Linked DNA regions of Dehalococcoides mccartyi CG5. The protein of the gene in region 1 binds, or shares a complex with, the protein of each later gene. Links are inferred from orthologs where the notes say so. Each region holds a gene or a part of one and is shown on either strand. Other genes may lie near its edges. The genes, in order: tsaE and tsaD.

Region 1 (15,237 bases):
GCTTCAGGGATGACCCCAGCCGCATCTGGCGGGCTTTGCGTTATTCAGAGCGCCTTGGCTTCGATATCTCAAGCGAGACCCTGACCCTGCTTCAGCGTGACGCCCAGCTGATACCTTTGATAGGTGCCGACAGGTTGCGGTATGAAATGGAATGCATTTTTAAGGAAGCCAAACCTGAGAATATTTTACTCAAGGCAGAGGAAACAGGTGTTCTGAAAAACAGCCTGCCGTTTATAAAGGCTGATAATTGGCCGGCAGACAAATTTGCCGAAGCCAGAAATATGTACGGCGAAAATGTATCTCCCGAAATATACCTCTGCCTGCTTTCGGTACGTCTGGATAAACCTCAGGCAGAAGCCTTGATAACCGGTCTGCACCTGAGCAAGTATATCTCGGCATGCCTGCGGGACTACCAATGCCTAGCTGAACATCTGGCAGAACTGGGCAGGGTTGACCTTAGTCCCAGCCGATTGTACGGCATACTGGTGAAGTGTAAAAAAGAGGCCAGACAGGCATTTAATATCGCTAACGATAACCCGATTGTCAGAAAACACCTGATGCTTTTTCAGGAAGAATTATCAGGCATAAAGCCATGTCTAAAAGGAACAGACCTGCTCACACTGGGTTTTGCACCCGGCCCGGATATCAAGACAGTACTTGCCGAACTGCTCAATCTGAAACTGGACGGAAAGATTCCCAGCCGAACAGACGAAATAGATTATGTAAAACGGAGACAGGCCGATGACCAAGTATAATCTAATGAAAAAGGTTCATAACCTGCTTACTTTCGGCTTTGACAGCCAGCCCCGCCGGTTTATCAGCTGGTTTATTATCAGCCTCATCTGTTTAAATGTGCTGGCGGTTATACTTGGTTCGGTAGATACTATTGGCCGGGATTATCATGACCTGCTCTTCGGCTTTGAGATATTTTCAGTAGCGGTATTCAGTCTGGAGTACATTTTACGGGTTTGGAGCTGTACCGTTGAACCAAAGTATTCCCACCCTTTTACCGGCCGGATACGTTTTGCCGTATCTCCGCTGGCACTGACGGATTTGCTGGCTATACTGCCCTTCTACCTGCCATTCCTTATACACGTAGACCTGCGTTTCTTGAGAACCCTGCGGCTTTTACGGTTATTCCGTTTGGGACATTTGAAACGTTTTAACGAAACCTCCCGCATGATTCTAAACGTGCTCCGCGAACGCAGAGAAGCCCTGATAATATCTTTTGCCATTATCCTGCTGCTTATTATCTTTACTTCCAGCCTGATGTACTTTGTGGAAAACCCTGCCCAGCCGGAAGTGTTTAAAAACATACCTGATTCCATGTGGTGGGCTGTTATGACCATGACTACTGTAGGCTACGGTGATATCTACCCCATTATCGCACTCGGAAAGCTTCTGACCAGTATAATATCCATACTGGGGCTGGCCACTTTTGCATTACCTACCGCCATTTTGTCTGCCGGATTACTGGAAGAATTCCAAAATAAAAAAGAAATTCATGAACATATCTGCCCCACCTGCGGTCAGGAGATACCAAAAACCTGAACCTTGAGGTTAATCTGGCATAAAAATATCTTCACAGACCTTATGGGTATATACTGATTGGGTAAATAAAAAAGTGGAGCTGACATTGCAAATAAAAAAAGACCTGGCATTAACCAATAAACTCCTGTCACAAGGTATGGTTTCCACCCGTGACCCCGAAACCGGTTTTAGATATATAATTTGTGCCAGCTGCCCCAATGACGGCGGAGACGGAACTGTATCCCGCATTGACCGTAAGGACAACGTGGTAGAACGGGTGCTTTTCTGCTGCAGTACCTGCGGGAAAGAGTTTGCGGTAAAACCGGAAGATATTTTTCTTGCCTAACCTTAGTCCAAACAGTCTTATAAAACAGATTGGGGAAGTGATATCACTTCCCCAATCTGTTTTATAAAGAAGATTAAGCTAGACTAACTTGAAGCTGGAGGCAGGCGCACCGCATATGGGACAGCGGGCAGGTGCCGCACCCGGCACGGTATTGCCGCAAACCTGACATACATAATAGACCTGGTCTTCAGCCCGGGTACCGGATTTTACTTCTTTCAGTGCCTCATCAAACAAACCGTGGTGGATTTTTTCTACCTTGTTGGCGTGATTAAAGCTAAGCAGTGCCGCTGAGTTTCCTTCAGTTTCGGCTTCTTTTATAAAGGACGGATACATACTGGTAAATTCATAACTCTCACCCGCAACCGCCTCTTCCAGATTGGCAGCTGTATTTCCCACTCCTTTTAAGACGTTAAAGTGGTTTCGGGCATGCACAGTTTCAGCCTCGGCCGCAGCCCTGAATAAACGGGCTACATGGGCAAAACCCTCTTTTTCGGCTTTATCGGCAAAAAAAAGATATTTGCGGTTTGCTTGGCTCTCACCGGCAAAAGCAGATTTCAAATTTTCGGAACTGGGCATTAAAAACACCTCCTTGATATTTGTATATCTTTATATAATACCCCGACCGGGTTTTTCAATCCAGCGGCCCTAAAGTGGACACCAGATAGGCCTGATGCCCTTTTTGGCACAGGTTATGGTATATCTTTTCAGCAGTGTTTTTATCTTTAAGCAGGGTGAACAGGGTCGGTCCTGCCCCGGCTAAAGATATCTGGTAAGCCCCTGCTTCCAGAAACTGCCAGCGGTATTTGACCAGTTCGGGGAAAAGCTCAAAAGCTACTTTCTCAAAGGCGTTAAAACAAAGGCTGAGGCTGAGCTTACCCTGACAAATACTTTCCAGCAGCTTGTCACTTATCTCTCCGCTGGTAAAGCTATCCGGGCGCAAATTTCGGTAAAGGGCAGCAGTTTTATCAGCCGGCATATCAAGCGCCGGCACCAGTAAAACCGCCCACATTTGAGTAAGGGTAGGCAGAGGAGTTACTGTTTCTCCCCGCCCTTCCATCATGGCCGTACCGCCCATTATAAAAAACGGCACGTCAGAACCCAGCTCTGCACCTATCTCCATCAAACGCCAGCAGGGATAACCGCACCCCCAAAGCTTGTTAAGTCCTTTCAAAACAGCCGCCGCACACGAACTGTCTCCCCCCAGCCCGGAAACCAGTGGAATACGTTTGGCTATTTTCAGGTTTACCCCTGTGTTCTGCCCGCATCTTTCACTAAACAGTTCCACTGCTTTTGAAACCAAACTAAGGTCAGCCTGCCAGTCCTGGCTGTCTGAACTTATATGTACCGTTTTAGAAGGGCTGAAAGACAGGCGGTCACACAGGCTTAGAGACTGGATAATGCTTCGCAATTCATGGTATCCGTCTTTTCTGCGGTATAGCACTTCCAGACTAAGGTTGACTTTGGCAGGAGCCAGCAATGTCAGCATGGGTTGCCCGCATATTCCAGGCATAACTTTTTCCATTCCTCCATGCTCAAAGTCTCTGCCCGGCGGGCAGGGTCTATACCTGCCCCGTTTAATAGTGACAATATAACCGGTTTGGATATGCCAAGTCCCTGTGCAAGTGCATTAAGCAGTGTTTTGCGGCGGGTACCAAAACCGGCTCTGGCCAGTTTGAAAAAATCAACCTCAGACACCCCTTCCATAATGGTTGTCTGAGGGATAACAATCTTTACTATAGCTGAATCTACTTCCGGAGGGGGATAAAAAGCCCCGCCCGGCACAACCGATACCAGTGAAGGGTTGCCATAAAAACGAACGCTCAGGGTCAAAAGCCCCATATCCCCTGTTTTGGCAACTATGTTTTTGGCTACTTCCTTCTGGACCATGACCACCATTGATTCCGGCTTGAGTTTTGCTTCCAGAAACTGGCGGAGTACAGCTGAAGTAATGTAATAAGGCAGGTTGGCTACCAGCTTGTAAGGAACATCTTGACCCAATATCTCTTCAGGGCTGGTTTTAAGTATATCCGAATGGATAAGCCTGAAATTGGGGTAGCCTTTAAATTTTTCGGTCAGAGCATCTATAAGCTTGTCATCCAGCTCTACCGCTATCACCTGTCCGGCTCTTTTCAGGAGTTCTTCAGTCAATGCCCCAAGACCGGGGCCCACTTCAATAACCGTATCGGTCGGTTTCAAATCTGCGGCCGCAAGTATTTTGTTCAGCACACCCTGACTTATCAAAAAATGCTGCCCCAGCCCTTTGCGGGCTTTCAGGGTATAGCCCTCCATCATCTCTTTGGCCTGAGCCATAAGCGAGGGGGCGCTGGCAACTAACAGAGGCACATCTTTTTCCATGTACCCCTATTATAAAGATTTAACGCCCTTTGCTCAATCGTGCTGATAAAAACGGGGGTAATTTGGCTTTTTGCATCTTCTTTTGGGTAGCAGGAATGTTATAAGCTACCCTGTAAAGGCAGAAAGTGCGGGCTTCATCATTGTAAATACCATAACTGGCCTGCGGGTTGCCGTCTCTGGGCTGGCCGACACTGCCGGGATTTATGATAAGATTTGTCTGGCGAAGAGGCTGCATACTCCCTGCCATTAGGGGCATACCGCGGCAGATCCCGTTTTGGCCGGTAGTAAATACATAGGGCATATGGGTATGCCCCACCAGACAATAAGGCGTCCGCATAAGACCGAAATTCTCGGATGCAAGCTGAGGGGTAGTAATATAATCCCACACCGGTCGTTTGAGACTGCCATGTACCAAGCTAAAATCACCCACGATAAGCATTTCGGGCAATACAGCCAGGTAATCAATCATGTCTGAAGACAACTGGCTTCTGGTCCATGCCAGACAACGGGCGGCTTCCAGTTCAAACAGGGAGTGGTTTATCTTGCCGGCTACTGCCAGGTCATGGTTGCCGGCTACTGCCAAATGTTTGTGGTTCATCAGAATTTCCAGACAGGCTGTCGGGTCAGGGCCGTAATTTATAATATCTCCCAAACACCATATCTCGGTAGCGTCACGTTTATAGGCATCTTCCAGTACGGCATTTAAAGCCTCCAGATTAGCATGTATGTCCGCCATCACCGCATAACGCATCCCTAATGATACCATAAGGGCGTAATTTGTTAAGGGGGCACTGTCCATTTTTGGCTATCTTTATTGAGGACAAAACAAAACAGGCTCCAAAGAAGCCTGTTGTAATATATATCTAACCTTTATTTGTTTAAGCAGGTCTTACGGCCCGCACAAATACAAATACCCCTCTGACTGCTTCCAGTTCCTCCACCTCAAAACCGGCTTCGGTTAGAAGTTTCCGCCATTCCTCCAGAGTATGCACCCACATAATATTGTGCTCAACAGGATAACGGTAAATAGTATTGACTATCAGGGAATAAAATTTGTTTTTGGGCTGGTAAATATCATAAATAGCCACTTTACCACCGGGCTTCAGGGTGCGGAAACATTCTGCCAGTACCTTGCCAAACAATTTGAATTCATGGCTGGCGCTGGAGCAATAAATACGCTCAAACTCCCCATCCTCAAAAGGCAGGTGATAAGCATTACCCCGCACCAGAGTTTTATTGGGGCGTTTAGTGCGGTCATTAAGAGCCATCATCTGAACAGACTGGTCCAGCCCCACAATCCGCTTCGCCTCTATCTTGTTAGCAATATATCCGGTACCGGTGCAAAGGTCTAACACACTAAATTCAGAGGTATCTTCGTTCAGCATACGGTTACGGGCACTTTCAAATGTGCCCAGCATAAACATACGGGTTAAAAATTCGTATACCGGGGCAACTTTTTCAAAAAAACTGGGCGCTACCATTATGTCAACATCCCTATGGCCACCGTAGCAGTTGTGACCGAATATATTATGACCATCAATTTATTGGCCATGGCTACCTTTATGGGGTCATCGTAATAGCGGTGGGCAATCCTGACGGCCATAACTGCCAGAGGAATACCGCCTAAGGCTATGGCAGAGAGTGGCGGCATCACCCCGCTAAAAACAAGCGCCAGTATATAGGCATACAGAGCTACCAGTGAAATAATAAACAGATTTTTGGCATTTTTAGGCCCTAACCGATATGTCAGGTTACGTTTTCCGGCTGCCCGGTCTTCTTCGTAATCCGGTATCTCATTGATAAGTATCATGGTCCACATGCATAAACCCGGTATGACACCTATTAGAAGCACATCCCAGCTAACCATGCCGGTGTGGACAAAATAACCCCAAGCGGTTAGAACCGGTCCGTATCCAAGAAGCATCACAAGTTCGCCCAAGCCGTGGTAGGCCAAACGTAGAGGTTTGGCGGAATAGAGTATGGAAATAGTCGCTCCGATAATGGCAATCCACATAACTCCCCAACCCATGTCCAGCGCCATGTAAATGGCACACATCAGGGCAAAGAGATACAGCCCAAAGATAACCATCAGAGACTGGCGGGGTTTTATGAGGCCGCAGGTAAATACCCCGCTCCCTCCGGAGAAAGGGTTTTTGGCATCTATGGGTTTGCAGTCAGTACCATAAACATAATCAAGGGTATCGTTGAACATGGTAAGACCTATCTGGACAGCTGCAGCAGCTGAAAAAGCCACTATAAAATTGGCCACATTAAAGGTACCCTCGGAAAAGGCTAAAGCGCCGGCTATTACCACCGGCATTACACCCTGAGGTAAAAACTTAAGGCGGGCGGCCTGTATCCAGTCCTGAAAACCCGGACGTTCGCTAGTAAGCGCTTTCAAGAACCTTCTTCAAAACCTCTTCAGAAACCTTAGTACCTATTTTACCATTTTCTTTGTGGAAACGGGTAAAATCTTCAAGCAGAAAGAAGTCTGTACGGGCAGTACGGCGTTTGTTGTCATAGCGAAGGGCTTCCAGCACGCCCTCCAGAGGAACATCTGCCGGAATGCGGGTCGGCAATCCCAGCTTCTTGAAAATACGCTCTATTTTGGCGGCCAGTTCAGGTTTCATATAACCCATCTCACAGGAAAGGGCGGCTTCCGCCACCATGCCAATGGCAATGGATTCACCGTGAAGAAGCTGACCGTTTTTAATAATCTCTACCGCATGGCCTATGGTATGCCCAAGCTCCAGCTGGGGATCAAGCTTGCCCTCAAAGGGGTCAATCTTCAGAAGCTCCAGTTTAAGCTCTATGGTATGGCGGGAAATATAGTCTATCACCTTCGGCGAATAATCACCGGCATGTTCTTCTATATAGTCAAAAAAGGTGGATTCCTGACACAAGCCGTGTTTTACAGATTCGGCCAAACCGGCCCGTATCTGGCGTTCGGGCAAAGTACGCAGAAAATCAAAGTCTATAAAAACAAACTCGGGGGCATAATACTGACCGAACAGATTCTTGCCCATTTTGTAATTCACGGCCTGTTTTTGACCAATAGCACTATCTATCTGGGCAACCATGGTGGTAGGTATATGGAAAAAGCGCAGACCACGGAAAAGGAGAGCTGCGGTAAGGCCTCCCAGATTTCCTACTACCCCACCCCCCAGACAGACAATAACGCTGGACTTGGTAGCCCTGAGGTCAAGGATTTTGGAGCCGATATCTTCCAGCGTAGACAATGTCTTGGAGGCTTCACCGGCAGGGAAAGCCAAAATATGGGTTTCAGCCACGCCGGCAAGCAAGTTCTTGATTTTATCCTTGAGGATATTTTCAAGATTGGAATCGGTAATAATAAAAAACTTGTCCGCATTCAATTCACGGGCACATCCAGGCAGGCTATCCAGTATGCCACTGCCTATATATACGTGACGGGTACGGTTATTGCCAATGTCATAAGCCAGTGTATCCACTTTACCCATTTTAACTCTCCGGCTTATAGGCCACTGTAAGTGTACCCATACCGCCGCTTTGATAGCGGGATTTGATATTTATAAAACCCTGATTCTGCAATATGGCAGTTATCTCAGCGTTGCTGGGCATGGCCAGCACCGAGTTTGCCAGATAACGGGCAGACTTTTTTTCCGTGCCGATTATCCGTGCCATTACGGGCATCAGATTTTTCAAGGCAAAGAGATAAATACCTCGCATAGGCTGTTTTTCAGGTTTGGTCATATCTTGCAGAACCAGCAGACCACCCGGTTTTAGTGCCTTGAAAATATTAGCCGCAGCCAAATTTTTATTGGCAAAATTGCGGAAAGCGAAGCAGGTACCTATAACATCGTACTTGGCGTCTCCGTAGGGTATTTCGGCATCACCCACCCAGAATTTCACACTGCGATCCGCAAAATTTTTCTTGAGACGGCCTTTGGCCACTTCTACCATTTCAGGAGTAATATCAAAGGCGTCTATATCCACATTTTTCATGTACCGCAGGGTATTGAAGGTAACAAAACCGGTACCGCAAGCAAGGTCCAGCATTTTTACCTGCGGCATGTTGCGGGTATAAGTCAGTATCTCCAGAACCATCTCTTTGCCCCAGCGGCGGTGAATACCCATACCCATAATGTCATCGTGCAGGTCATAGTGTTTAGCCTGAAAGCCAAACAACTGGAGCATATAACGCTTGCGGGCCTGAGCCTCTTCAGACTCGAAGCCGGGGTCTTTCACACTTACATTTATACTGCTCATTTTATTCTGATTTCTCCGGTTTAAAGCCCCAGATTACGCAGGCAATACCCAGTGACAAACTCTTGTACTGGCATTTTTCAAAGCCCTTGCTTTCCATCAGTTTAGCAATCTGCCCGTTAGTGGGCATCATCATGGCAGATTTATAAAGCCAGCGGGCAGCTGATTTTTCAGTACCCAAGATGCTGGTGAACAAAGGCAAAACGTACTTCATATAGAATATATACAACCCGCGCATGGGATGGTGTTCGGGTTTGGTAAGGTCCTGAATAATAAACAAACCACCCGGCTTAAGAGCGCGGAAAACGTTCTCGGTAGCCAGCCCTTTGTTGGCAAAGTTGCGGTAAGCAAAACTGGTGGTTATCAGGTCGTATTTATTTTCGCCAAAGGGAACTTCGGCATCACCCTGCCAGAACTTGATACTGCGCCCCTTGAAATATTTTTCATAGCGTTCCTTGGCAACCGCCAGCATATCCGGGCTGATATCAAAGGAATCTATGTCAATATTCTCAAAGTTCCGGGCTGTATTGAAAGTGACAAAACCGGTGCCGCAGGCCAAATCAAGCATTTTGGTGCTGGTACGGCCTTTCATAAACTTGCCGATTATTTTAAGAACGGTCCGCATCCAGAAACGGTGGGCATAAAGCCCGAAGACATCATCGTGGAAATCATAGTTTTTTGCTTGAACTACGAACAAGTCAACCATGTACTGTTTACGTTTATGCGCCTCTTCAGAATCAAATCCGGGGTCCTGGATAGGCGCTTCGGCCAAACTACTCATCAGCTATCACCTTTTGAAGCATTTATTTAGATGTATACTATATCTGAAGTCATTGAAACGGAGAGTTAAACAATGACAAAACTCAGCTTTTTTGAGTAAGTGCCAAATAAAAACGCCATATTGATGGCGATTTCAAAGACCAATCATATTCCTCAATGTATTAATTGTCAAGGTTAAACCCCTTCGCAACCCATACGTAAGCCAAACCTGAGAAACCGCCCCGTAAATTTTACAAAATGGCTATTTCCGGCACTGCAGGCATCAGCTAAAAAATGGTATAATCTCTGCATTATGAAGGTTTCTGACATAGGCGAATGCCAGCTGATAGACAGACTGAACATTCTTTTGCACCAAAAGCCTGATGAAAATACCCCTGCCCGTGAAAACCTGATACTGGACATTGGTGATGATGCCGCTGTTTTTCTCCCCCGGGGATACCAGCTGGTCACCGTAGACAGCCTGATTGAAAACGTACATTTCAACCGAAGCATGCTTAATTGGGTAGATCTGGGTTACAAAGCGCTGGCTATAAACATGAGCGATATTGCCGCCATGGGCGGGCTCCCCCAGTATGCCGTAGTGAATATTGACCTGCCGCCGGATACTCTGGTTTCCAGCGTAACAGACTGCTATAACGCTATGTACAGTCTGGCTAACAAATACCAGACTGTAATAATAGCCGGGGATACCAACCAGTCTTCTATTATAAATCTGGCTATTACCCTGCTGGGTTCGGCGGAAAACCCGTCCTGCCTGCTTACCAGAAATGCCGCTCAGGCAGGACAAAAAATAGCCGTTACCGGTTATCTGGGCAACGCTGCTGCCGGTTTGGATATGCTTTTAAACCAAACCGAAGTTACAGATGAAAGCCGCCGGATATTTTACCGCTCTTTTTACCGCCCTGAACCGCGTATTAATGAAGCCCGGTTACTGGTCAACGAGGGCGTCCATTGCTGTATAGATATAAGCGACGGGCTGGTGACTGACCTTGGGCATATACTCAGGCAGAGCCGGGTAAGTGCCAGAATAGAGCTTGATAAACTGCCACTCCATCCCAGCCTGCGCCTCAGTTACCCTTTGCAGGCCCAAAACATGGCACTCTACGGGGGTGAAGATTACGAACTATTATTTACCGCCTCTGCCAAGGTGATAGAGCAAATATCGGTGCAGAGCCATATACCGGTTACTATCATAGGCGAAATTATTCCGGGTAAACCGGAGGAACTAAAACTAGTGGATAAAGATGGGAGGGCCCTTCAGCCGGAAAAGAACGGCTGGGAGCATTTTAAAAAACCGAAATGAACCAACTTGAACTGGTGAGTCACAGTACCCAGCAAACCCAGGATCTGGGAAAGATAATAGGTGAACTGGCATCAGCCGGGGATATTATCTTCCTGGTGGGAAACCTTGGAGCAGGCAAAACGAACCTGACCCAAGGATTGGCAAAGGGGCTGGATATTACCGAAAATGCCTTGAGTCCTTCGTTTGTGCTGGCCCGCGAAATGTACGGGCGTCTACCTTTGTACCATATAGATTTATACCGTCTGGACCTGAGTGAAGAGATAGAAGAACTGGGTCTGGAAGACTATTTTTATGGCAGCGGAGTAACTGTGGTAGAGTGGGCTGACAAAGCCAATGAGCTGCTGCCCCCGGAAAATCTGCAGATAGAGATAGCCTATCTGGATGATGATACACGGAAACTGACCCTGTCTGCCTGGGGTATCCGCTATGAAGAGCTGTTAAATGAGATTGCACAGAGGGTAAAGGATGCCGGTTTTAATAGCCATTGATACCGCCACCCCGGATACCGGGCTGGCTATACTTAGAGATAATGAAATAGTTGCCCAGTACAACTGGCTTAGCCACCAGAACCAGACTGTGGAGCTGTTGCCCCGGCTGGACTGGCTGCTTGAGTCTGCAGGGCTTAGCCTTAAAGATGCCACCGCCATTGCGGTTTCCATCGGGCCGGGCAGTTTTAACGGCCTGAGGATAGGCCTCAGCACTGCCAAAAGCCTGGCCTACACTCTTGATATACCTCTGTGCGGTATCGGCACGCTGGAACTGGCTGCATACCCATATCTGGCAAGCGGGCTTACGGTATGGGCACTGCTGCCTTCGGGACAGCAGGAATATGCTGCGGGAGCTTATACTAAAAACGGAGCAGATTTAAAAGAAGAGATTAAACCCCATATCACCAATCTGGCTGATTTAGCCGCTAAAATAACCGAACCTTGTGTTATCTGCGGGCCGATAAGCCAAACCGTCCAGACCGAACTCAAAACCCTGCTTGGGGACAAAAAAACAGTATTTGCCCCGGCAGATATACGCCCCTCAAGGGCAGTATCGCTGGCAAGGCTGGCTAAAAAGAGGATTGAAGACGGCCTTACAGATAATTCTGCCGGTCTGCAGCCGCTTTATCTGCGCCGCCCCCAGATATCCCCCCGAAAACACCCCACTGGACTGCCGCTTTCCCAAAACAAAGCGGTTATCTGGGATATGGACGGAGTGATTGCAGATTCCGCCCCTCTCCATTTCAGGGCATGGCAGACTACTTTTACTGAAATGGGTTACACTTTTTCCGAAGCAGATTTTTACCGCACCTTCGGTTTGCGAAATGATATGATAATTTACTCTGTACTGGGGGAAAAGTCAGAGGCGGATATTATCCACACTCTGGCTGACCGCAAGGAACACCTGTTCCGTGAATATGCCGGACAGGATATAAAAATATTTCCCGGCGTAATGGATTTGCTAAAATCCCTGAAAGCGGCCGGCTACCGGATGGCGATTGCGTCTTCGGCACCGCTGGCTAATATCAAGCTGGTTATGACCAAGCTGGGTATAGGTGACTACTTTCTGGCCACAATCAGCGAAAAGGATGTTACCAAGGGCAAGCCAAATCCGCAGGTATTTTTGCTTTCGGCCGCCAGACTGTGTGCCAGACCGGAGGAGTGTCTGGTTATAGAAGACGCACCCGGCGGGGTGGAAGCGGCTAAAAAAGCCGGCATGAAGTGCCTGGCTGTTACCAACAGCCAGCAACCAGAGACCCTAAAAGAGGCCGATTTGATAGTTGACACCCTCGGCAAAATTGGTGTAGAAGATATAGCCGGTTTTATAGGTTCACCCGGCGCTAAATAAAGGAGAAATATGGAAAGAACACTTTTACTGGTTAAGCCTGACGGCGTTAACCGCGGTCTGTCCGGTGAAATTCTGGGCAGAATGGAAAAACTGGGATTAAAACTAATCGGACTGCGGATGCTCCAGATGGATGCTGTTCTGGCTGACAAACACTATGCCCCCCATCGGGCACGCCCCTTCTTCAAGGATTTAGTCACTTACATCACCTCCGGCCCTATTACAGCCGCTGTTTTTGAGGGCGAAAATGCCGTTGAAAAAATGCGCAAAGCTATGGGTGCTACTGACCCTGCCAAGTCTGAAAAGGGTACTGTAAGGGGAGATTTGGGTATAAACATAGAGCAGAATACTGTTCACGGCTCAGACTCAGCTGAAAATGCCAAACATGAAATAAGCCTGTTTTTCAGCGAAAGCGAACTGGTAAACTACGACCGCCGTTAGTTACTGTATAGCAACCAGTTTGGGGGCATTCTCCCAGAGACGGTCCAGCTTGTAGTAACTGCGTATTTCGGGAGTGAATATATGGGCAATCACTCCGCCGAAATCAAGAAGTATCCAGCCTGAATCCGCGTCACCTTCACGGTGGCGCGGGCCTATTTTAAGGGGTTTCAAGGTCTTTTCAACTACATCTGCAATAGCCGAAAGCTGGCGGCCTGAAGCACCGCTCATCAGCACAAAATAATCACAGTAACTAACCAGTTCCCTGACGTCCAGAAGGACTATATCTTCAGCCTGTTTCTCACTGGCCATGCTTACCATCTGCCGGGCAATATCTATTGATTCCAAGTGTATCCTCCCCAAAAATCTGTTTTAAGTATAGCATACAACCCTTTGAGGTCTGTAATACGGGCAAAACAGGCCTGCGGTTTTTTAAATACCGGACATATCTGATATACTTAACCTCTATGGCAGGTTTACTTTTCGGCACCGCCGGCATTCCCTACTCCACCCCCAAACACACCACCCAGAATGGAATTCACAGGGTGGCGGAACTGGGGCTGGACGGCATGGAAATAGAATTTGTCCGCGGGGTATATATGAAAGCCCCGGATACCAACCCGGTCAGAATCCTTTCGGATCTTCTGCGTATAAAACTGTCTGCCCATGCCCCGTACTATCTGAACTTTAATGCAGTTGAAGAAAATAAAGTCAAAATGAGCCAGCACCTGCTTTACCAGTCTGCCAAAATGGCTCACCTCTGCGGGGCAGGGTCACTGGTATTTCACCCCGGTTTTTACCTGACAGACTCGCCTTCTGCTGCCTACGAATCCATACGGGATAATATCCGCCCTGTTGCCAGCCGTCTTCAGGAAGAAGGCTTTGATATAACCCTTCGACCCGAGGTAAGCGGTAAGGTGACCCAGTTCGGAGACCTGAAAGAGACTATGGCACTGTGCAGTGAAATACCCGGCCTATTGCCGACTATAGATTTTTCCCACTATCATGCCCGTACCGGTAAATACAACTCCTATTCAGAGTTCAGCTTTATGTTAAGTACCATGGTTGACTATCTGGGTGAAAACGCAGTTCTAAATATGCATATACACGTTTCGGGCATAGACTACTCTCCCAGAGGGGAAAAACAGCACCTGAATCTGGCTGATTCAGATTTCAATTACAAAGAATTGCTGCTGGCTCTGAGAGACAGGGGCTGTGCAGGGCTGGTAATATGTGAAAGCCCTAATATAGAAGAAGATGCCCTGCTCCTGAAAGAGACCTACTTCTCTCTGGCCTAAAGACGCCAAAATCCTTATATGCTATAATTTACTTAATATGTCCCTTATTACATGAAATTTTGAGGTACCAAATGAATTCAAATTGGAAACGCAGCACCATTATTTATGTCGTGATGCTGGTGGCTATCATAGCAATCTTTTCGTTTCTGGTGCCGAATGCCCAGAAACCGGAGGAAGTGCCTCTGAGCCAGATAATAACCCTGTCTCAGGAACACAAGATTGCCGAAATTACAGTTGACAGCGAAACCATAGAGGTAACTACCACTGACGGCACAAAACTGTCCACCGTAAAGGAATACATTGCCAGTATTTACGACATTGAAGGTCTGGACCTGACTGATGTCAAGGTAAATATCCAGCCGGCGGGCGGGCTGGACTGGGGCACTATGATTCTTACCTATCTGCCCTTCCTGATATTCGGCGGTCTGCTTATCTTCATCTTCACCCAGGCAAGGGGCGCCAACAATCAGGCTGTTTCATTCGGCCGGTCCAAGGCCAAACTCTTCAATATGGACAAGCCCACCATCACCTTTGCCAATGTGGCCGGGGTAGATGAAGCCAAACAGGAAGTAGGCGAAGTTGTTGAATTCCTGAAATCCCGTGAGAAGTTTCAGGCACTGGGTGCCCGCATTCCCAAGGGTATTTTGCTGATAGGACCTCCCGGTACAGGTAAAACCCTGCTGGCCAAGGCTATTGCCGGAGAAGCAGGCGTACCCTTCTTCTCTATAAGCGGCAGTGAATTTGTAGAAATGTTTGTGGGTGTAGGTGCTTCAAGAGTACGTGATTTGTTTGATCAGGCTAAAAAGAATGCCCCCTGCATTATCTTCATAGACGAAATAGATGCTGTCGGACGCCAGCGCGGCGCAGGCTTGGGCGGCGGACATGACGAACGGGAACAGACCCTTAACCAGATACTGGTGGAGATGGACGGGTTTGATACCGATACCAGTGTAATAGTAGTGGCGGCAACCAACCGTCCTGATATACTTGACCCGGCCCTGCTCCGTCCCGGCCGTTTTGACCGCAGAGTAGTGCTGGACAAGCCGGATATAACCGGACGTGAAGCCATACTAAAAATCCATGCCAAGGGCAAACCTCTGGCAGATACG
Region 2 (15,089 bases), 850 kb from region 1 along the record:
CAAAAGGCCGCCTGATACCAGAAAGACCTTAGATGGCAGAGCTGCCCGAAGAAGAAATATCAATATGTGCAACCGGTGCCGAGCTAAAGACCCGTACATGGTTTAAAAAGTGGGGAATTTGGCTCGGCGTTCTGGTTATTATAATCAGCATTGCCCTTTCGGTTTGGCTCATCATCCGCCGGGATATTATTCAGGATTTGGCCGGCTATGGATATATAGGCATGTTTGCCATCAGTTTTCTGGGTAGCTCCATTTCTATTGTTCCGGTACCCATGCTGGCTGTCCAGTTTACGCTGGGCGGGGTCTTGCCGCCGCCGGTGGGAGATCCGATACTGGGGCCGCTCTTCGCCGGAGTGGTAGCCAGCTTAGCCGAAGCTCTGGGGGGCTTTTCCATTTACATGACCGGCTATTCAGGTAAATCCAGTCTGGCCGGATCAGATTCAGGCAGCAAACTAAACCGCTTGTACTGCAGAATGCTGAAGCTGATGGAAAGGCGGGGTTCACTTATGGTTTTTATACTTTCAGCTATTATCAACCCTTTTTTCTACCCCATGACTCTGGCCGCCGGAGCAGTAAATTTCGGTATCCGCAAATTTATGCTGATTTCACTGGCCGGCAAGTTTATTAAATGCACTGCCATCTGCTATGCCGGCTATTTCGGCCTGACCCGCCTGTTTGGCCTTGAATAGGTTTGCATCGCAGCTTAAATTGACCCGTTCCAAAGCTTAGCGTATAATAAAAAATTGTCATTCAGATATAAAGAGGCTGTCTATTTTGCATGAATCTTGCGGCGTTTTCGGTGTATTTGCCCCCGGTCAGGATGTAGCCCGACTCACATTTTTCGCTCTGTTTGCCTTGCAGCACAGAGGGCAGGAAAGTTCAGGCATATCTACATCTGATGGACAGGAGCTTAAGCTTCATTCCCAGATGGGTCTGGTTTCCCATATTTTCACTGAAGATATACTTAAAAAACTGGACGGCCATATTGCCATAGGCCACAACCGCTATTCCACCACCGGTTCAAGCCAGCAGATTAACGCCCAGCCCTTTGTAATGGGGCAGGGAGATAATGTTATAGCCATAGCCCATAATGGCAACATCGTAAATTCCGAAGCTTTGAATACAGAACTTACCTCTCAGGGATACACCTTTAAGACATCCACTGATACCGAAATAATCAGCCAGCTTATCCTTTCATCTATTGAAACTGACTGGGTCAAACGGATACGTTATGCCATGAACCGCCTGAAAGGGGCTTTTTCCTGCACCCTTATGACCAAAGACACCCTATTTGCCATGCGTGACTCACTGGGTGTCCGTCCCCTGTGCTTGGGTAAAATTCAGGGCGGTTATGTAGTCACTTCTGAAAGCTGTGCTCTTGACCATATCGGAGCTGATTTCGTGCGTGAAATAGAGCCAGGCGAGATTGTAGCTATAAACGGAAACGGCATAACCAGTTTTAAACAGCAAAGCTCCAGACGGGCTTTGTGTATATTTGAGTTCATTTATTTTGCCCGCCCAGATAGCCTGATAGACGGGCGTCTTTTGTATTCCGCCCGCCAAGCCATGGGGGTAGAACTGGCCAAGGAATACCCGGTAGATGCAGACCTGGTTATAGGCGTACCTGACTCTGCCACGGCTGCCGGTATCGGCTATGCCGTAGGTTCAGGCATTCCTCCAGCCGAAGGCCTTATTAAAAACCGCTACATGGGGCGAACCTTTATTCAGCCTGACCAGCGTCTGCGTGATTTGGGCGTGAAACTAAAGTTCAATCCCCTTAAGAGCGTTCTGGAAGATAAGCGGGTAGTACTGGTAGATGACAGCATAGTCCGGGGAACTACCACCCCACAGGTTATCCGCCTGTTACGTAAAGCCGGCGCCAAAGAAGTCCATATGCGGGTATGCGCACCCCCCATAACCAACCCATGTTTCTTCGGGGTAGATATGGCCACCCGTTCAGAACTTATTGCCGCCAGAATGAGCATACCTGAGATACAAAAATACATAGGAGCAGATTCACTTGGCTATCTTAGCCTGCCCGGGTTGATAAATGCCGTGGGGCTGCCTGAGAAGAATTTCTGTCTGGCCTGTTTCACCGGCGAATATGCCCTGCCAGTTCAACTGGAAATGGATAAATTTGCACTTGGCAATCAACGACACAACTGTTGCCAGATGCCTTCACCCGAAAGCTAGTTTTCCACCCCAAAAGAGCTATCCCGCGCCTGATACCGCTTGAAGTTTAACGCCTTCGGCGGTGTTTTATTCGTTGCAGTTGATAGTTATTTCTGATAATCTTAGTTACCACGATTTGAGAGGTGGCCACATCAAAGATACATATGCAGGGGCAGGAGTGGATATAAACTCCGCCTCAAAATCAAAAGAACTCATCAAACAATACGCCAAAGCCACTCTTGGACCTCAAGTGCTGGCAGGTCCGGGATTTTTCGGCGGAATGTACGAATTCAAGGGTTACAAAAACCCGGTACTGGTTTCCAGCTGTGACGGCGTAGGCACCAAACTGAAAATTGCCGGCGTGCTGAATAAACACGATACTATAGGCATTGACATTGTCAATCACTCTGTCAATGATATATTGACCTCCGGGGCTGAACCCATCTTTTTCCTTGATTACATTGCCATGGGCAAGCTATCACCAGGAAAGATAACCGAAATTGTCAAGGGACTGTCAACCGCCTGTCTAGAGGCGGGATGTGCCCTTATCGGCGGTGAAACTGCCGAAATGCCCGGCCTTTACCACGGGGAAGATTACGATTTGGCCGGATTTATTGTCGGGGTAGTTGAAAAAGAAAATATGCTTATCAACCGGGGCATCAAACCGGGAGATGTGATTTTGGGTCTGGCTTCAAACGGACTCCATACCAACGGTTATTCTCTGGCACGCAAAGTTCTGGGTGAAAGCCGTGAATCACTGGACAAATACTATCCTGAACTCGGGCAAACAGCAGGCGAAGCCATGCTGGTACCCCACCGCAGTTATCTAAAAGAAATAAAGCCCAACCTCCTTCTCATAAAAGGGTTAGCCCACATAACCGGCGGCGGCCTGACGGATAATGTCCCTAGGACACTGCCTGAAGATGTGTCCGCCCGTTTTGAAACTAAAAACTGGGAAATACCGCCCTTGTTCCAGCTTATCCAAAAAACCGGTGGAATAGACCGCGAAGAGATGTTCCATGTGTTCAATATGGGTATAGGTATGGTTATAATAGCCGGCACTGAAGAGGCCGGGCTTATTATGAAAAACCTGCCGGAAGCAAAAATCATCGGGGAGATTATTGCCCGCCAGAGCGGAGCACAAGTGATAATTGAATGAGCAGCCGGGATTACTTCAATCAGGTAGCCGACAACTGGGATGAAATGCGTCAGGGCTTTTTCTCAGACCGGATACGCGAAGCTGCCCTTGAAGCCGCAGATGTAAAACCGAACAGCATAGCCGCTGATATAGGGGCAGGCACAGGATACTTGACCGCAGGACTGCTGCAAAAGAATTGCCGGGTTATAGCCGTTGACCAGTCAGCCGCCATGCTTGAAAAGATAAAGTCCAAGTTCGGGGTGCGAAATGTCTCCTGCCTACAGGCAGATGGAAACGCACTCCCTTTAAAAAACCAAAGCGTAGATTACAGCTTTGCCAATATGTTTCTTCATCATGCCGAAGATCCGGCAGGGGTGATAAATGAAATGAGCCGGATACTTCTGCCGGGCGGACGGCTGGTCATAACAGACCTTTGCCTCCATACCCATACAAATATGCAAAAAGAGCATCACGACCGCTGGCCGGGGTTTGAACTGAAAGATGTCAAGGGTTGGTTTGAACAGGCCGGTCTTCAAAATATCCGGGTTGAAACCTTGAACCAGAAATGTACCGCATCAAGCTGCACCTGCCAAGAGCAGATTGCCATAGATATTTTTCTGGCCTCAGGTGAGAAATAAAATTTATTTAACATAAGGAGGGATTGTCATGAGGGCTATCCTAAGCGTCTCAGATAAAACCGGTCTTATCGAATTCGCCAGGGGCTTGTCAGAACTGGGTTTTGATATATACAGCACCGGCGGAACCAAGAAATCACTCCAGCAGGCAAATGTAACTGTTCACAGTATTTCAGACATGACCGATTCACCCGAAATACTGGACGGACGGGTTAAAACCCTGCACCCCAAGGTACACGGTGGCATACTAGCCCGGCGTGACCTGCCCGAACATATGGCCGAACTGGAAAAATACAATATCCAACCCATTGACATGGTGGTAGTCAATCTCTATCCCTTTGTCAAGACTGTGTCGCGTCCGGATGTCAGCCTGACCGATGCACTGGAGAATATTGATATTGGCGGCCCGACCATGATACGTGCTTCTGCCAAAAACTTCCCCAGTGTGACAGTGGTGGTAGACCCCCAGGATTACCCCCGTGTTCTGGAACACCTCAAGACCGGCACTTTGAGCCTAGATGAACGCAAGAAGCTTGCCCAGAAGGCCTTTCAGCATGTAGCTATGTACGATACTGCTATCTCCCAATATCTCTGGCAGGGAGAAGAGGGCTTCCCCGAGAATATGACCATAGCCCTTTCCAAGCGCTATGACCTGCGTTACGGTGAAAATCCCCATCAGCCGGCAGTTTTCTATGCTGAAAACAGGGTAGGGCACGGGCAGAACACCGGCATTACCTGGGCACAACAGGCCTGGGGCAAACAGCTTTCCTTTAACAATATCCTGGATGCCGACGCCGCATGGGGAGCCGCCACTGATTTTTCGGCCGCCACAGTAGCCATAGTCAAGCATACCAATACCTGTGGTCTGTGCAGCCGCGAAGACGTAGCCGAAGCCTACAAGAGAGCTTTTTCCGGAGACCCTGTTTCAGCTTACGGGGGCATCGTAGCCTCAAACCGCAAGGTGACTCTGTCCATGGCCGAAGCCATGAAAGGCACCTTTTATGAAATTATTATTGCCCCCGAATACGAGCCGGAGGCGCTGGAATTCCTTAAAACCCGCAAGGATTTACGCATACTTATAGCCGAGCTTCCCAAACATAATGAGGCCGAAACCCGTTCACTGGATTACCGCAGGGTAAAGGGAGGGCTGCTGGTACAAGCCGCTGATGAACTGGCGGAAAATGCCGTCCAGACCAAGGTGGTAACCAAGCGCGAACCCACCCCTGAGGAAATGTCAGATTTGAAATTTGCATGGCGGGCAGTCAAGCATATCAAATCCAACGCCATTGTGCTGGCTAAGAACAATGTTCTGCTGGGTATGGGAGCCGGACAACCCAACAGGGTAGTCAGTGTAGACATTGCCAAGAGCAAAGCCGGTGAGGCTTCAAAGGGTAGTGTCATGGCCTCTGACGCCATGTTCCCCTTCCCTGACAGCGTTGAACAGGCTGCCGCTGCCGGAGTGACCGCCATTATCCAGCCAGGCGGTTCTATCCGTGACCAGGAGTCTATTGATGCCGCCAACAAGCACAACATAGCTATGGTCTTTACCGGCACCCGTCACTTCCGCCATTAGAATGAACCGGAGGAGTTATGACTTTTAAACCGAAGTTTAATATACCCGGAAACCTGCTGGCAGGGGATACCACAGATATCTATTTTGCCCGGACAGTGGAAATACTGGCTAAAGAAAACCGGAACCCTGTAGCGGTAATGGAAGTATTCGCCACCCGGCCCGGCATTCTGTGCGGTCTGAGCGAGGCTGTAGAGCTTCTTCAGGCGATATTGCCGGCAGGTGAGGGAGAAATATGGGCACTGGAAGACGGTGACCAGATTTCAGCCAAGGAAGTCGTGATGCGTATCAAAGCTCCTTACCTAAGCTTCGGCCTTTACGAGACTGTTTATTTAGGCATGCTGGCTTCGGGTACTGGCTGGGCAACCGCCGCCCGCGAATGTGCGGAGGCGGCAGGGGATATACCTGTTACCAGTTTTGGTGCCCGGCATATTCACCCGCTGGTAGCCGGCCGCATGGATTATGCCGCCATGGTGGGCGGGTGCGAAGGCTGTTCGTCCATTGAAGGGGCGCGCCTTTCGGGCATCAACCCTTCTGGTACTATTCCCCACGCCCTGATACTGGTTATGGGTGATACTTTAAAGGCCACTCTGGCCTTTGACAAATACATGCCGTCCCAGATACCCAGAGTAGCTCTGGTAGACACCTTTAAAGACGAGGTTGAGGAAAGCCTGCGGGTAGCCGAAGCCATGGGACAAAGGCTGGACAGCGTCAGGCTGGACACCCCCCTTGAGAGAGGGCGGGTTACGGCAGATTTAGTTAAAGAAGTGCGTGCCAATCTGGATATGGCCGGACACAGGCATGTCAAGATATTTGTTTCCGGCGGCCTTACCCCGGAACGCATACGCTACTTTGCGGAAAATAATGCCCCGGTAGACGGCTACGGAACAGGCAGTTATATAAGCGGTGCCCGCCCCATTGACTTCACCGCAGACCTGCACGAAATTGAAGGCAAACCGGTAGCCAAACGGGGGCGCATACCAGGTCTCGCCCAGAACCCCCGCCTTAAAAAAGTGCGTTAGCTATATTTAAACTCTAGATTATAAAGCGGCCTTAACCAGCCGCTTTTTCTTTTGTTTGCCAGTTTGATACGTCTAAATAAAACTCTAAAAAGCAGTGGCCCCCGTTATATTATTTGACAGAAAAAACCAATTGGAGTATTATTCAGTATATTCTGATTTTACTGATTTACTAGTGAGGCAAATATGGAAGAAAAGTGCTGTTGCGGGATAGATGCCATCTTAAGCATAGACGCCCGTGGTCAGCTGGTACTCCCAAAGGAAATCCGCACCAAACTGGATATCCAGCCGGGAGACAAACTGGCGGCCATTACCCAGCATTCAGGTGGAAAACCCTGTTGCCTGCTACTCATAAAAGCAGACGAGTTTTCGGAACTGGCCAAAGAAATAGTCAGCCCCATTTTAAAAAACATGACAGTTGCAGGAGGAGATTAACCCATGACAGACATCAAGAAACTGGTGCGTGATGAATACGGACAGATAGCCGAAAGAGCGGCTTCACCCGCCAGCGGTTGCAGTTGCTGCAGCAGCAGCTCTAATATGGCGGCAGAATCCAGCCTTCAGGCAGGCTACAGCCCTGAAGAAATAAACTCCGTCCCCGAAGGTGCCAACCTGGGATTGGGCTGCGGTAACCCTCTGGCGCTAGCCGAAATAAAAGAAGGTGAAACTGTACTGGATTTGGGGTCAGGCGGCGGTTTTGACTGTTTTCTGGCCAGCCCGCGGGTGGGTGAAAAAGGCAAAGTAATAGGTGTAGACATGACACCCCAAATGTTGTCTATAGCCAAACGCAACGCTTTTCAGGGTGGTTATACCAATGTGGAATTCATTCAGGGGGAGATTGAAAACCTGCCGCTTGAGGCAAACAGTATAGACCTTATTATCTCCAACTGCGTTATAAATCTGTCACCGGACAAGCCTGCAGTCTTCAAGGAAGCCATGCGGGTACTCAAGCCGGGAGGTCGGATAGTCATTTCGGATATTGTGCTGGAAGGAGACCTGCCAGACGAAGTCCGCAAATCTGCCGCCGCCTATGTGAGTTGCATTGCCGGAGCAGAACAGATGTATGATTATCTGGATATTATCAATGATGCCGGTTTTGTTGACATAACATTACTATCCAAAGAAACCTACGGCTCAGACAGCTGTGGTGACGAGGGTTGCGGCTGTAGTTGCAGCTGTTCAGATGAATCCTGCCACAGCCACCAAGATGCCGAAACCAACGAACTAGACGGTTTAATCAGCAGTTTAAGGCTCAAGGCCTACAAACCGCTTTAACCCAACAGCCTGAATTCCACCCGAAGCACCCGGCGGGTATTTTCATCTACCTTGGCGGATTCGCCAATACGGTAACCCACCAGCCAGAGTATTTCCTTGCTGGATATAAGCAGGGGTACTCTGGCCCGCCAGTTTCGGGGAATCTTATTGTCTATCATAAATTCCTTCAGGCTCTTGGCGTCTTCCATACCCAGCGGCTGAAACTGGTCACCCTCGGCGCGGGTACGAACTATCAGGTCAGTCCCGGCTTTATCCATATCCAGATAGGCTACCAGACTGCTTTCACTTAAATCCAGACCTATCGGCGAAGGCAGTATTTCAGTTTTTACTACCCAGCCGTCCAGAAAAGTTTCCGTCCCCACTCCCAGCCTGTATTCCCCCTGACAAGGCGGGTATGGACAGAGTTCGTCAATCCCCCAGCCCAGCAAATAATGTTCATAATCTACCTGAAAAACCAGCTTATATGGCAGGTCTATCCGCCGCCCGGCAGGCTTATCCATGGTCTGGACAATGTTCTCTATGTGACGGGCTTCTATATCCTTCAACCCGCCCAGCAGTTCTTCCATCATCTGGCGTAAAAGGTTTCGCTTAAGTGCCGGATGAAGCCGCTGCATCTCTATTTTTTCAATCATAAGCACATCGTCTTGGCGGATTACCAATTCGGCTTTCATCTGGGATGTAACCTCATCCAGCAGAGCCATTTCCTCACCCGCAATAAAAGCAGTACGGAGTATAGTTTCCTCAAAGGCGGGGTTAATTGTCTTTAACAGAGGCAATACCTCAAGGCGTATTCGGTTTCGCAGAGGTTCTGTGCTCAGGTTCGTAATATCCTGTCTGGGCAAAAGCCCAGCTTCGCGGCAGTACACTTGAGTTTCTGCCCGGCCAAGACACAGTAAAGGGCGGATTACCCTTAGACAGCCTGCACCGGCTATGGTTCGGTTTAAAACCGGCCTGAGTCCTTGAAGTCCGCGGGTTCCGCTACCCCTAACAAGGTGGAGCATAACGGTTTCAATATTGTCGTCCAGGGTATGTCCTACCGCTACTGCTGCTGAACCGAATTCGGCCGCGGTTCGGCAGAGAAAAGCGTAACGCATTTCGCGGGCGGCTTCTTCCAGTGACAGGTGGTGTTCAGCCTGATAAGCCTTGACACTGACTTTCTGCTGGCAAAGGGGTAATCCCAAAGCACTTGCCAGTTCGGTTACATAGGCGGCATCACGGTCAGATTCTTCTGCCCGCAGACCGTGATTCAGATGTGCCAGCCGCAAACTGAAACCCATTTCCCTGCTTAGTTTATGCATTATGTAAAGCATACAAACGGAGTCAGGTCCGCCGGAAACTGCCAGCAATATTTCGTCGCCGGCTGAAACCAGTCCCTGTTTTTTTATATATTTACTTACCCGTTCTGTTAAAATCTCGGTATTGTCCAAGGGTATATTACCGCCTTTTAAAACTTATTCAACAAGATATTTTCAAATACAACGGCTGTCCTGGTGAAAGCCATTTTCATTAAAAAGTGCCAGATAAGCTTGGTTGCCCTTAAACTCTATCAGACTTAGACTGCCGATGTGAAGCCTGAAATTGCCCATTTTTTCCAAAGGCAAATCAAGCACCTTGCAAATAATGGAGAGTATCACGAAATAATGACAGACCACGGCCACATTCTGGTCAGGATGGTCTGCGGCTATTTTGGTGATAACCCGCCATGCGCGGGTCTGAACATCGGTAAGGGATTCGCCGCCGGGAATGCGGGGCAAGCCGCCCTCAGGATGGGGTTCGGTAAACAGCTCTGTAACCTTCATATTGGTACTGCCCATGTCAACACCTTCAAACTCGCCTGCCTCTATCTCCCTGAGGTCAGGTGCGGTATTGATGGCAAGACCGTGCTCAAGTGCAATCACTTCGGCGGTTACTTTTGCCCGGCTAAGAGGGCTGGCATATATGGCAGACAGTTTTTCATCTTTGAGCCGAAGTGCCAGACTACGGGTCTGGCGAAGGCCGTTTTCATTAAGGGGGGTATCACTCAACCCGCCCTGCAAACGGCGCTTATTATTCCAGTCCGTTTCTCCATGCCGAATCAAGTATATTCTGGTCATGTCTAGCCTCTGTCCACACTCCGGCGTTTTTCAAATTCGTCCGCCAGATGGATTCTTTGGGTATAGCTGGGATGATCTTGCGTCAGCCGCTCCAGCCAGTTTGAGGGTTCGGCTTCAGCCAGATTCTGGTTAACCAGACGGGTCATAGCCGTCCGAAAGGCAGACGGGTTTTGACTGATATTCAGGGCAAATTCATCTGCCTGCTTTTCTAATTTACGGGTAAAAAGGCTGAGCACTGGTGAAATACCTATTAACAAAACCGCCAATATACCCCCCAGTAAAGGCAATCCGGCCGGGTCAGAAAGCCCGCTATATTCCATAGCATTGCTTAGATAGCTGAAAATAGCCCCCACCACCGCTAGGACTCCGAATAAAACCGCTGCCTGAAGGGAAAAAAGACGCAACATATCATTATGCTGCTGGTGGGCAATCTCGTGGTACATGATAACCTCTATCTCAGGTATGGAGTAACGGTCTACCATGGTATCGCTCAAAACTATCCGCCGGGTACGCCCCAAACCCATCAGGGCGGCGTTGGCGGCCGTTCCGCGGGCACTCAGCTCTATAATATATATCCCCCTGACAAATACGCCTATACGCCGGCAAAGCTCTGTAAGGCTGGTTTTCAGTTCCCCATCGTCAAGGGGTTTCATGGGGTAGAACAGAGGTATCAGCCAGATAGGGGCAATAAAAGTCATGCCCATGCTTACCGCCAGAAATCCCAGCCAGACCAGCAACCACCAGATATCCGGCCAGGCACCCATAACGGCATAAACCGCCGCTACCAGAAGCACACCCATCACCAGCGTAATTAAAAAAGACTTGGCAGCATCCGCAAAAAATGTCTGCCGGGTCTGGCTCAAAACCCCATAGCGTTTGCCCAGAACATACCCGGTGTAATAACCAAACGGCAGGCTGAATATTTCATAAACAAACGCAAGCAACAAAAAATAGATACCGGCTGACCAAACCGGGGGCAACCCCAGATGGCTGGTAAGCTCGGAAGACAGACCGCTAAAGATTAAAAATGATGCCGCTATGGCAATAATACCCGTTTGAATATAAGCAAACCGGCGTTGAAGCCGGCTGTAGTCTCTGGCTTTTTGCTGGCGTTCCGTATCCAGCCCAAGGGGAGAGTTCAAAGTATCTTCGGGGGGAAGAGCCAGTTCACCTTCAGGCATCAGGCCTCCAGAACAAGCCGTATACGCTCCACTGACAGGGGAAATTCGGAAATACCCAAAGCTTTGGTTATCTGTTCAGGGCGGCCTGCCCCTTTGCTGTCGCACTGGAGAAGCATCCGCAGGCAGAGCATATCATCAGCCAGAGCCAGCACTTCCAGTTCAGCTACCTGAGCACGCAAATCATATTCTTTAACCTTGTCCTGACGCTGCAACTGCCAGACAAGGCTGTCTTTGGCCATAAAGTCATCTACCACCTGCCGGCACTCCGAAAGGGACATTGAAGTCCGCACCGTTACAACGTACTCGGCCTGACGCACCAGTGCCTGAAGTGAATCCTGTTCAAGGGGTACAACACAGCTTTGGAGTATCTTGATGCCCTCCGGCAGCTGGCGGTTTATCAAATCTTCAAAATAATGGGGACTGAGAGCGCCAGAAGTATACAAATCCATAAATTCAGCCCGGCTGGTATACCCCACCGGCAAGGGTGATGCCAAAGCCATGCGCGGGTGAGGGTTAAACCCTTCTGAATAGGCGGGTTCTACTCCGGCCCGGTAAAAGGTCCTTTGCCACAGGCGTATTATGTCAAGGTGAGAAATAAACTTCAGGTTTTCTCCCCTTTGGTATTTAATTCTTAGACGCTGCACGTTTTTCCTTTGTTATCAGGACTTCATCAATCTTCATACCCTTCATACGGGTAATCACCACTTTGAGATTCTGCAGTTTTATTTGCTGACCCTGCTTGGGTATATATCCCAAACGATCCAGTATCAATCCGGCAATAGTCTCATAATCACCTTCGGGTAAGTCCAAATCCATTTCAACATTAGCTTCTTCTATCCGCATACTACCGTCTACCTGAAAGGTGTACTCATTAATAGACTCGTAATCTTTTTCAGCATCCGCCAGCTCATCACCTACCGGTCCGACTATCTCTTCCATCAGGCGGGAAAGACTTACAATACCAGCTGTGCCGCCGTATTCATCTATAACTACACACATGCGGAAGTTCTTTTCCCGCATCTCATTAAAAAGCTTGCCGATTGGCTTGGTTTCAGGGGCAAAATAGGCCGGCCGCATCAAATCGTCAACCGAATCCTGCGGGGTATGAGTACCCTTGGCCAGTGCCATCAGCACATCTTTAATGGATAATATGCCCAGTACATTATCCATATTTTCTTCGTATACAGGGAAACGTGACATGGGAGACTCGGCATATAAATCCAGAAAATCTTTCAGGGTCGAGCCTTTTTCCACGCTCTCCACTTCCGGTCTGGGAACTATCACTTCCCGTACCGGCCGGTCAGAAAACTCAAATACTTTATGCAGAAGCTCGGCCTTATCTTCTTCAACCGTGCCCTCTTTATGGCCTACGGTTATCATGGCCCGGATATCGTCTTCGGCCACCAGAGAACTCTTGAGCGAAGGGCCGCCGAACAACTTGGTAAAACCAGAGGATATCCAGCCGAGCAAAGCCACCACAGGTGCAAATATTTTAGAAATTATTTCTACAACAGGGGCTACCGAAAGGGCTATTTTTTCAGAATGCTGGGTAGCCAAAGTTTTGGGTGTAGTTTCGCCGAAAACCAGCAATATTATAGTAACCCCGGCAGTGGCAATAAGAACGCCTGTTTCATTGCCCCATACCGAAACCGCCAGAACAGTACCCAGAGCGGAAGCGGCCGTATTTACAAAATTGTTGCCCAGCAATACGGTAGAAAGAAATTTTTCAGGCCTTTCCATTAATTTGGAGACTTTGTCAGCTCCTTTTACCTTGCTTTGAACCATGTTTTGCAGGCGGAAACGCTGCAGTGAGATAAAAGCAGTTTCAGAGCTGGCAAAAAAGGCGGAAAAAACAACACACAGAACGAAGAGTATAAGGTACCATGTCTCGGTACTCATTTTGAAGAAAACCTCACTAACCTAGGCTACAAAGCCTGGATATTTATAATAACATTGACCTATATGGGTGTCAAAGGGTTTAGCCCTTGACATTGTCTATGATATAATCCTGTTTATATGAAAATACTGGGTATTGAAAGCTCCTGTGACGAAACTGCGGCCTCCGTGGTGGAAGATGGGGTAAATATTCTCTCCAACCGGATATCTTCACAGATAGATATCCACTCCCGTTACGGCGGAGTAGTCCCCGAAGTGGCTTCCCGCCAGCACCTGCTTTCCATATTGCCGGTTATTAAAGACGCACTGGAGGAAGCCCGCACTGGTCTTGATGAGATTTCCGCCATAGCCATAACCAATGGACCCGGGCTGGCAGGCTCTCTGATAGTGGGGGTAAATGCCGCCAAGGCCATAGCCGCTGCCCGCCGTATACCTCTGGTAGCGGTAAACCACCTGCACGGCCATATCTACGCAAACTGGCTTTTCGGCAAAATACCGGAGTTCCCCTGCCTGTGTCTGACTGTTTCAGGCGGGCATACGGACTTGGTGCTGATGAGCGGACACGGGCAGTACCAACTGCTGGGACGCACCCGTGATGATGCCGCCGGAGAAGCCTTTGACAAAGCCGCCAGAATACTGGGATTAAGCTATCCGGGCGGACCAGCCATAGACAGAGCCTCCCAGGATGGCCAGGCTGTACTTGATTTGCCCCGTTCATGGATACCAGGCAGTCATGACTTCAGTTTCAGCGGGCTAAAAACAGCCCTTCTCAGGCTGGTGGAAAGCGGTGAAGTTTGTTCGGTAAATGATGCCGCCGCCAGCTTTCAAAAAGCAGTGGTAGACGTGCTGGTAACCAAAACCATAAACTGCGCCCAGGAATATAATGTGAAGCAGATACTTCTGGCAGGCGGAGTAGCTGCCAATAATCTGTTGCGTAAACAGCTAAGTGAAAAATCCTCCCTGCCGGTTTCCATACCGCCGATGGGGCTTTGCACCGACAATGCCGCCGTAATAGCCTCCTGCGGCTATTTCCGCTTTATATCCGGCAAGCAAGACGGGCTGGATATGGATGTATTGCCGGCACTGTCAGTTACTTCCTGAAGTGATTGACAATCTTTTTTTGGCAAATAAAAAAGGAACCCGTTTCCGAGCTCCCTTTTACAACCTGTACAGTATTTGAGGCGGCCTGTACAGTTTTCAAAGACCATCCAGATCTTCATTAACTGTAACCATTGTAGACCAGTATCAAAGATCTTACTATCGTACTTATTACGTAAATTGACTGCGCATTTATGCTTAGTACTTTAATATACTATCGTATATTTTTAAGCCGGGAGGTACTTTTCAGTCTCTGTTAAACCCTGCTATCTGACTATCCCAAGACCATATAGAGAGTTTATACCCTTGGTTGATATAGCTATATTTATTTTTGCAGCTATATTTCTTCTTATTTTACCCTAAATACCTGTAATTATCTCTGTATACAGTTGCAGGTAACCTTTCAGTACTGTATTATATTGCTGTTAGCAGTCTCGTACTGAGACTGCTAAAAAATTGCCGCATAAATATAGTTAAATATTAAAAGGAGGAATAATGGCAATTAGATTCGAACCCCTGCACAACATGGTACTCATCCAGCCCCAGGAAAAACAGGATATGAGCAAAGGCGGTATCATCATACCTGACGCCGCTCAGGAAAAATCCCAGGAAGGCTTGATTGTAGCCGTGGGCCCCGGCCGTCTGGATAAAGATGGCAAGCGCGAAACCATGAGCATCAAAGTTGGAGAGAAGGTTCTTTTCCCCAAATTCGGTGGTGTTGAACTTAAATCTGGCGGCGTGGAATATATCATCATGCCCGAGAGCCAGATCATGGCTAAAATCGTAGGCTAAATTTTTTAACGAATATTAGGAGGTATAATGGCTAAGCAGATTATATTTGGCGAAAAAGTCAGGGTCTCCCTTAAAAAGGGTGTTGACACTCTGGCAAATACAGTAAGAGTAACCCTTGGCCCTAAAGGTCATCCCGTAGCCCTTGAGCGGAAATGGGGCGCACCCACTGTTATAGATGACGGTGTAACCATTGCCCGTGATATTGAACTGCCCGATGCTT

The links.
Region 2: the proteins of tsaE (region 1) and tsaD are in contact, whole or in part, in a crystal structure (PDB 6N9A), measured with the Thermotoga maritima proteins. The link is inferred for Dehalococcoides mccartyi CG5 from one-to-one orthologs. Residues at the interface, in WP_004082108.1 of Thermotoga maritima: Leu37, Gly38, Lys46, Lys57, Val59, Lys60, Ser61, Thr63, Phe64, Thr65, Leu66, Met67, Val69, Pro71, Tyr82, Arg83, Leu84, Asp86, Asp88, Phe89, Asp93, Ile128, Asp130, Glu131, Arg134; in WP_004082750.1 of Thermotoga maritima: Cys10, Asp11, Arg49, His50, Leu82, Gly84, Gly135, Gly136, Glu154, Thr155, Leu156, Asp157, Asp158, Ser159, Glu162, Asp165, Lys166, Arg169, Leu170, Tyr175, Lys213, Thr214, Leu217, Tyr218, Gln221, Arg222, Asn324.

What each region holds. Positions count from the first base shown.
Region 1 is NZ_CP006951.1:270,521-285,757, reverse strand. Bases 9,355-12,301 are described here. They hold tsaE (tRNA (adenosine(37)-N6)-threonylcarbamoyltransferase complex ATPase subunit type 1 TsaE), read left to right. Parts: upstream 9,355-10,555; coding sequence 10,556-11,047; downstream 11,048-12,301. Other genes in these bases: X794_RS01350 (bifunctional tRNA (adenosine(37)-N6)-threonylcarbamoyltransferase complex dimerization subunit type 1 TsaB/HAD family hydrolase), read left to right, coding at 11,025-12,301; thiL (thiamine-phosphate kinase), read left to right, coding at 9,549-10,559. Also shown: X794_RS01420 (CCA tRNA nucleotidyltransferase), read left to right, coding at 1-755; X794_RS01415 (potassium channel family protein), read left to right, coding at 742-1,551; X794_RS01410 (hypothetical protein), read left to right, coding at 1,637-1,876; X794_RS01405 (rubrerythrin family protein), read right to left, coding at 1,955-2,452; ispE (4-(cytidine 5'-diphospho)-2-C-methyl-D-erythritol kinase), read right to left, coding at 2,508-3,362; 16S rRNA (adenine(1518)-N(6)/adenine(1519)-N(6))-dimethyltransferase RsmA, read right to left, coding at 3,356-4,231; X794_RS01390 (metallophosphoesterase family protein), read right to left, coding at 4,251-4,982; X794_RS01385 (class I SAM-dependent methyltransferase), read right to left, coding at 5,110-5,712; X794_RS01380 (prenyltransferase), read right to left, coding at 5,712-6,632; X794_RS01375 (iron-containing alcohol dehydrogenase), read right to left, coding at 6,616-7,710; X794_RS01370 (class I SAM-dependent methyltransferase), read right to left, coding at 7,712-8,479; X794_RS01365 (ubiquinone/menaquinone biosynthesis methyltransferase), read right to left, coding at 8,481-9,257; more of X794_RS01350, read left to right, coding at 12,302-12,395; ndk (nucleoside-diphosphate kinase), read left to right, coding at 12,405-12,833; rsfS (ribosome silencing factor), read right to left, coding at 12,834-13,178; X794_RS01335 (TIM barrel protein), read left to right, coding at 13,298-14,128; ATP-dependent zinc metalloprotease FtsH, read left to right, coding at 14,200-15,237. UniProt on the Escherichia coli protein: Required for the formation of a threonylcarbamoyl group on adenosine at position 37 (t(6)A37) in tRNAs that read codons beginning with adenine.
Region 2 is NZ_CP006951.1:1,108,367-1,123,455, forward strand. The notes cover bases 12,291-15,089. They hold tsaD (tRNA (adenosine(37)-N6)-threonylcarbamoyltransferase complex transferase subunit TsaD), read left to right. Parts: upstream 12,291-13,099; coding sequence 13,100-14,080; downstream 14,081-15,089. Other genes in these bases: X794_RS05930 (HlyC/CorC family transporter), read right to left, coding at 12,291-12,982; X794_RS05940 (co-chaperone GroES), read left to right, coding at 14,573-14,869; groL (chaperonin GroEL), read left to right, coding at 14,897-15,089. In the rest of the region: X794_RS05865 (ATP-dependent Clp protease ATP-binding subunit), read left to right, coding at 1-15; X794_RS05870 (VTT domain-containing protein), read left to right, coding at 33-689; purF (amidophosphoribosyltransferase), read left to right, coding at 775-2,193; purM (phosphoribosylformylglycinamidine cyclo-ligase), read left to right, coding at 2,309-3,331; X794_RS05885 (class I SAM-dependent methyltransferase), read left to right, coding at 3,328-3,948; purH (bifunctional phosphoribosylaminoimidazolecarboxamide formyltransferase/IMP cyclohydrolase), read left to right, coding at 3,971-5,518; X794_RS05895 (nicotinate phosphoribosyltransferase), read left to right, coding at 5,536-6,537; HgcAB-associated protein HgcC, read left to right, coding at 6,721-6,969; X794_RS05905 (arsenite methyltransferase), read left to right, coding at 6,973-7,809; tRNA lysidine(34) synthetase TilS, read right to left, coding at 7,806-9,236; X794_RS05915 (histidine phosphatase family protein), read right to left, coding at 9,279-9,902; X794_RS05920 (M48 family metallopeptidase), read right to left, coding at 9,905-11,083; X794_RS05925 (TIGR03936 family radical SAM-associated protein), read right to left, coding at 11,083-11,727; more of X794_RS05930, read right to left, coding at 11,708-12,290.